One region of the Chromobacterium sp. genome, then DNA from elsewhere that is predicted to be linked to it. Evidence: predicted binding sites of a transcription regulator. Region 1 holds the regulator's gene; the other holds the start of a gene.
The links. The regulator sigma-54, encoded in region 1, starts transcription at its own class of promoters, with help from an activator protein. The targets are predictions, from matches to a motif close to CTGGCACGCTTCATGCTT.

Region 1 (3,291 bases):
GTTGGCCACCATCACCACCGACATGCTCTTGTGGAACAGCTGGTCCAGCGCGGTCTTGGCGGCGGATTGCTCCAGCCGGTTCAGATAGTCCACCTCGGCGAGGCCCAGCACCTGGACCCGGTTGGGGTGGATGAAATTGAGGTGGCCGACCAGCGCCTGCGTCGGGCGCTGCTCGTCGTTGCCTATCATATTGTCGGCGCCGCCGGTGCCCGCGACCCAGGTCAGGTTGAGCTTCTGCTGGTTTTCCTGGTACAGCCGGCGGACGCTGATGCTAGGCATTGGGCACCCAATTATTGAGCAGCTGGTAGAGCTCGTCGCGCGCGGCGGTGCCCAGCATCTGCTCGCGCATCTGGCGGCTGGAGAATAGCTGGGCCAGTTCGGACAGCACTTGCAGATGCAGATCGGTCGCCTGTTCCGGCACCAGCAGCACAAACAGGCACTGCACCGGCTTGCCGTCGGGCGCGTCGAAGGGGATAGGGGTTTTCAGGCGAATGAACACGCCCATCGCCTCCTTCAGGCCGCGCGCGCGGCCGTGCGGAATCGCCACGCCCTGGCCCAGGCCAGTGGAGCCGAGTTTTTCGCGGGCGAACAGACAATCGAAGATTTCGCTGCGCGCGATGCCCCGGGTATTTTCAACCAAGAGGCCAACTTGCTCGAACACGCGTTTCTTGCTGGCGACATCGAGGTCGAGCAGCACGTGTTCGGGAGTCAGGATTTTGCCGATGAGGTTCATATTGGATTATGCATGCGGCTGAGAAAAACCCGGCAATTCTACGTTGCCTTGATAGTACTGAAAACGGGCAAGTGCAAAGAAAAGCGGGAACCCGCAGGCTCCCGCCTTCCAGATCAAGGAATTACAGGCTGGCTTCGGGGGCCGGAGCACGGTGTTCAGACTGCTTTTCCTTGTGTTTCAGCACTTGACGGTCCAGCTTGTCGATCAGCAGATCGATGGCGGCGTACATATCGGACTCGGTGGCTTCCACGTGGATGTCCTTGCCGGACAGATGCACGTTGACTTCAGCTTTTTGCACCAGTTTATCAACAGACAGAGTAACGGAAATGTCGATCACATGGTCGACATGACGAGTAACGCGCTCCATTTTGGTTTCGACGTATTCGCGCAGGGCGGGAGTTACTTCCAGATGCAGTCCAGTTACTTTGAGGTTCATACCCTAGCTCCTTCTGGTGTTGACAGTCCGGTCGGGTCGGCCGGATCGCTGTATTCTGCCGCCGGGATCACAGCGTCTTGCGCTGGTTGACCGGCGGTATCTGCATGGCTTCACGATACTTGGCTATCGTGCGTCTGGCAACTTGTATTCCCTGCTTGGCCAGCGCTTCGACCAGGGCGCTGTCGGACAACGGTTTGCTTGGCGCTTCGGCGTCGATCAGGCTGCGGATATGGGCCTTGATCGCGGTGGCCGAGCACTCGCCGCCGCTGTCGGTTTCCAGCGAGCTGCCGAAGAAATACTTGAGCTCGAACAGCCCGCGCGGGCACAGCAGGTACTTTTGGGTGGTGACTCGGGAAACCGTGGATTCATGCAGGCCCAGCTCGTCCGCGATATCGCGCAGAATCAGCGGGCGCATGGCCACTTCACCGTGTTCAAAGAACGATTGCTGCCTGTCAACGATAGCTTCCGCCACTTTCAGGATAGTGTCAAATCGCTGCTGGATGTTCTTCACCAGCCATTTTGCTTCCTGCAGCCGCGAGGACATTTCGCCGTTGCCGCCGCGGTTTTCCGCCAGCAAGCGCGCGTACATCTGGTTGACGCGCAAACGCGGCACGGCGCCGCCGTTGAGCGTCGCCACCCAGCGTCCCTTGCGTTTTTTGACCGAGACATCCGGAATCACGTACTGGGTGTCGCTGGCGCCGAAACCGGCGGTGGGGCGGGGGTTGAGGCGGGCGATCAGCGCCTGGGCGGCGCGCAGCGCGGCGTCGTCCACGCTCAGCAGTTTCTTTAGCCGGGTGTAGTCGCGATTGCCGAGCAAGGCCAGGTGATCACGGACGATGGCCAGCGCCAGGCCGCGCTGCGGCTCGTCCGGGTCCAGCCGCTGCAGCTGCAGCGCCAGCGCTTCCGGCAGCGAGCGCGCGCCGACGCCGGGCGGATCGAACTGCTGCAGCAGGCGCAGGCCTATCATCAGCTCGTCGGTTTCGACTTCCAGCTCCAGCGGCAGATGGCTGGCGATGTCTTCCAGTTCCTGGCTCAGATAGCCGTCGTCGTCCAGTTCTTCGATCAGCAGCCGGACGATGGCGTGATCGCGCGTCGGCAGCGCCACCTCGCCCAGCTGCGCCAGCAGGTGTTCGCGCAGGCTGACCGGGCAGGGGACGTTGAGCATAGGGTCCAGCTCATCGTCGCCGTCGCCGCGGCGTGCGCCGCTGCCCCAGTCGCTCAGTTCACCGGCCTCGCCGCCGCGCTCGGCCTCGTCGCCGCCGCTTTCTTCGCGGCTTTCCGCCGGGCCGTCCTGCTCCTGACTGGCGGCGCTGTCCGGCGTCTCGCCCTGCGGCGCCTCGTCGCCGCGCTCAAGCAAGGGATTGTCCAGCAGGAAGCGTTCGACCTCGGTCTGCAGGTCGAGCGTGGACATCTGCAGCAGCTTGATCGACTGCTGCAGCTGCGGCGTCAGGGTCAGCTGCTGCGATACCTTGAGCTGAAGGGTCTGTTTCATCGCTTACAGGTGGAAGTGTTCGCCAAGATAGACTTCGCGCACCTTCTCGTTGTTGACCAGTTCTTCCGGCTCGCCGGAGGCGAGCACCGAGCCTTCGCTGATGATGTAGGCGCGGTCGCAGATGCGCAGGGTTTCGCGCACATTGTGGTCGGTGATCAGCACGCCGATGCCGCGCTCCTTCAGGAAGGAGATGATTTTCTGGATGTCGATCACCGCGATCGGGTCGACGCCGGCGAAGGGTTCGTCCAGCAGGATGAAGCGCGGCCGGGTGGCCAGCACGCGGGCGATCTCCACGCGGCGGCGCTCGCCGCCGGACAGCGACAGCGCGCTGCTGTCGCGCAGGTGGCCGATGTTGAGGTCGTCCAGCAGCAGGTCCAGCTCTTTTTCCAACTCCTTGCCCTTGAGGCCGGACACTTCCAGGATGGCTGCGATGTTTTCCTCCACCGTCATGCGGCGGAAGATGGACGCTTCCTGCGGCAGATAGCCCAGGCCCAGCCGCGCGCGGTGGTGGATGGGATAGTGGGTGATCACCTGGTCGTCGAGGCGAATCTCGCCGTCGTCGGCGCCGATCAGGCCGACGATCATGTAGAAGCTGGTGGTCTTGCCGGCGCCGTTGGGGCCGAGCAGGCC
Region 2 (3,291 bases), on a different contig from region 1:
ACGTCTTTGTGCCAGGCCCGGCTTGACATATGCAAACGCCGTGCCAGCCGCGCGGCGGCTGAAAGCCTGGTTTTATCTAGGTTTGCGGCGAAGAAAACGCACCGCGCTGGTGCGAAAATAGCCGGCCGCGCACTGAGTTTGTGCGTTGCAGCATGAGATGGTTCAGCCTGGCTGCTTCACGGCCGTTTGGTAGCGCGGCCGTCCGTCCCATTCCACGCCGTCGCACAGCCGGCCATGGCGCAGCTGCCGTGCCGGCACCGGCAGGCCCAGCGCGTCCGCCGCCTGCCGGTAGAGCCGGGTCTGGCTCACCGTGGCTGCGACTGCTTGCGCGTCCTCGTCGCCGCGCAGCCAGCCCCAGCGCCGGAACTGGTCGATGAACCAGACGCCGTCGGACGGATAGGGGTAGTTGACCCGGCCCTGATCGAAGAAGCGCAGCGCCGACGCGCCGGCGGCGGCCGAGGGCAGGGTGGCGGCGATCAGCGTTTCCGGCAGGGCGATGTGTTCCGGCCGCGCCAGCCAGCGCGCCGCCTGGCGGCGGTGATCGCTGTGTTCCAGCCAGCGGCAGGCCTCCAACAGCACCATGATCAGCGCATGGGCGGCGGCGGCTTCTTTGTGCGCGAACTCACGGCGGCAGAGCAGGGCTTTTTCCGGGTGGCCGGGCCAGATGTCGCCGCTGGAAACGGCGATGCGGCCGGCCTGGCGCGCCGCCGCCTGCTGGTGCCAGGGCTCGCCGGCGCAAAAGCCGTCCAGTTGGCCGGCCTCCAGCGCCGCGCCCATCTGCGGCGGAGGAATCACCACCAGGCGCGCGTCGCGCAGCGGGTCCAGGCCTTGAGCCGCCAGCCAGTAGTTGAGCCATAGCGCATGGGTGCCGGCGGGAAAGGTGTGCGCCAGCGTCAGCGGCGCGCCGCCCTGGCGCACGCGGCGCGGCAAGGCCTGCTGCGGCGCTGCGGCCAGAGCGTCGGCCAGCGGATGGCTGAGGGTGATGGCCTGGCCGTTCTGGTTCAGCGTCATCAGCAGCGCCATGTCCGCTTGCGGGCCGGCCAGACCCAGCTGCATGCCGTAGGCCAGGCCGTAAAGCGCCGCGGCGGCGTGCAGGCGGCCGTCCAGCAGCTTGTCGCGCACCGCGCTCCACGAAGGCTGGCGCAGCAATTCCAGTTCCAGGCCGTGGCGGCGGTCCAGCCCAAGCTGGCGCGCGACGATCAGCGGCGCGCTGTCGGTCAGCGGCAGATAGCCCAGGCGCAGGCGGTGCGGAATGGTCATGAGGGTTTCCTTGCGGTTCAACCTAGCAGTTCGGCGGCCTGGATCAGTTGCCGGGCGAGGTCGGCGATGCGCAGGCCCTCGCGCATCGCCTGGCGGCGCAGCGCCTGGTAGGCGTCGTTTTCGCTGAGCCGGCGCTTGTCCATCAGAATGCCCTTGGCGCGCTCGATCAGCTTGCGCTCGGCCAGTTGCTGTTCCGCCGCCGCCAGCCGCTGTCGCAGCCGGGCGTCCTCGGCGAAGCGGGCGCGGGCCAGGTCGATGATGGGCGCCAGCCGCGCCGCGTCGGCCTGATCCACCACATAGGCCGCCACGCCGGCGTGGACCGCGGCTTCTATGGTGGGCAGATCGCCCTGATCGGCGAACATCACCACCGGGTGCGGCGCGATCTCGCCCAGCAGCGCCAGTTGTTCCAGGGTGTCGCGCGACGGCGATTCGGTGTCCACGATCACCACGTCCGGTCGCAGCCGCTCCACCGCCTGCAGCAGCGCCGCGGCGCTATCCACTTCGGCGATGACGGCGTAGCCGGCGCGCGCCAGCGCCTGGCGCAGCGAGGCGATGGTTTTGGCGTGGTCGTTGACCAGCAGCAGGCGCAGCGGCGGAGGGGCGGACATTGCAATGCCGATGGAAAGGGATGGATTCGCTGAAGCAAGCGCCGTGCCCAAGGGAAATCTTGATGCGATTTTTAGCGAGGACGTCGCCGGATTGACGCGGTGTTTAGCCGCGATGGCTTATCGTTGAGCGGAGACAAGGCCAATGGACGGGGAGGTGACGCACGGGTGAACAAGAGTCGTTGGCGAGGCCGGCCCCGCTCACGCGGGGCCGGCCAATTTCATTTCAGCTTGATCTTCCAGTTGTCCTCGACGCAGCGCTGGTAGTTGCCGGCTTGCAGCGCGCTGTACGGGGTCTGATAGCTCACCAACTGACACTTGTAGTCATTGCCCCATTTCCAGTCCTGCTCCCAGTAAATATTGTAAGCGGCGGAGCTGGCGGCGCTGAAGCGCTGCATATTGGCGCAGGACAATTGCTCGTTGCCGTAGTCCCAGCCCAGATCGTTGGCGAACTGGCGGTAGTAGTCGATGCGGTTCTGCGCCGCCTGGCGCTCGGTGCCGCCGCCGCATTCCGCGTTGATGATCTGGATGGTGGTGGCGAAGTTGTTGCCGGCGCCGGCCGCCTTGTCCGCGGCATTGGGCACCCAGGTGCCGTCCAGCACGTGCAGCATCGACGGTTTGGGCGGCTGCGGGTAGACGAAGAAGAAGGTGGCCGAGGTCAGATTCAGCCAGGTGGAGGCCACCAGGTCCGGGTTCTGCAGCAGCACCGATTGGTCGCCGTCGTGCATGGCCTGGGAGAAGGGGCCGTAGTTGTAGTTGTAGGACAGCTGCTTGGCGCCGCGGCCGAAGTATTTTTTCCAGCTGCCGTCGGCGTTCTTGCCGCAGGTCCATACCTTGTTGAATACCGGATCGGCGCACTCGGTGTTGTAGCCGCAGCCGGGGCCGGTTTCGGCGCAGCCCATCTCGCGCAGGTATTTCAGGCCCTGCCGCCATTCCGGCACCGTGTCGCTGCGGTTGTGATCGCCGGTTTCCTGGGCGAAGTGGGCGAACATGGTGGCCAGGCTGTGGCGGCAGATGGCGTCGCCGTCGCGGCCGTCGCCGTAGTCGTCGCAGATGGCAGGAAACTTGGCGATGGCTTGCAGGAAACGCTGGTAGCTGTAGCTGGCGTCGCGGCGCGAGAAGTAATACTCCCATTTGGCCGCCGGCAGCAGGCGTTCCACCCGACGCACGTTCAGCGGGTTGGCGGCGCGGCCGGGCGCCACCTGTTCCACTTGGGCGTTGGGCAGGGTGCGGATCGAGGCCTTGACGCTGCGGAAGAAGGGGGTGTCGGTCAGACTGGCCTCGTATTGCAGTGCCTGTTGCAGCGTGGGCGGCTGTGCCTGGGCGGTGGCGGTCTGCGCGGCGGCCTTGGCCGCGGCCGGTGTCCAGCTGCCCCTGGGATTGGCGGCCGGCGTCTCGGCGCGGGTACGCCATTTGGCTTGCCAGT

Region 2: a site for sigma-54 is predicted at 1,901-1,918, ahead of ACE3QM_RS09180 (ANTAR domain-containing response regulator). Genes of this name have one in related genera too.

The regions. Positions count from the first base shown of each region.
Region 1 covers NZ_JAYSGF010000010.1:33,826-37,116, reverse strand. Annotated here, with positions in the region: gene hprK (HPr(Ser) kinase/phosphatase) at 1-279, opposite strand, end outside; gene ptsN (PTS IIA-like nitrogen regulatory protein PtsN) at 272-733, opposite strand; gene hpf (ribosome hibernation-promoting factor, HPF/YfiA family) at 855-1,169, opposite strand; gene ACE3QM_RS07330 (RNA polymerase factor sigma-54) at 1,237-2,661, opposite strand; gene lptB (LPS export ABC transporter ATP-binding protein) at 2,665-3,291, opposite strand, start outside.
Region 2 covers NZ_JAYSGF010000013.1:28,528-31,818, reverse strand. Annotated here, with positions in the region: gene ACE3QM_RS09185 (CmpA/NrtA family ABC transporter substrate-binding protein) at 163-1,260, opposite strand; gene ACE3QM_RS09180 (ANTAR domain-containing response regulator) at 1,278-1,868, opposite strand; gene ACE3QM_RS09175 (glycoside hydrolase family 19 protein) at 2,087-3,291, opposite strand, start outside.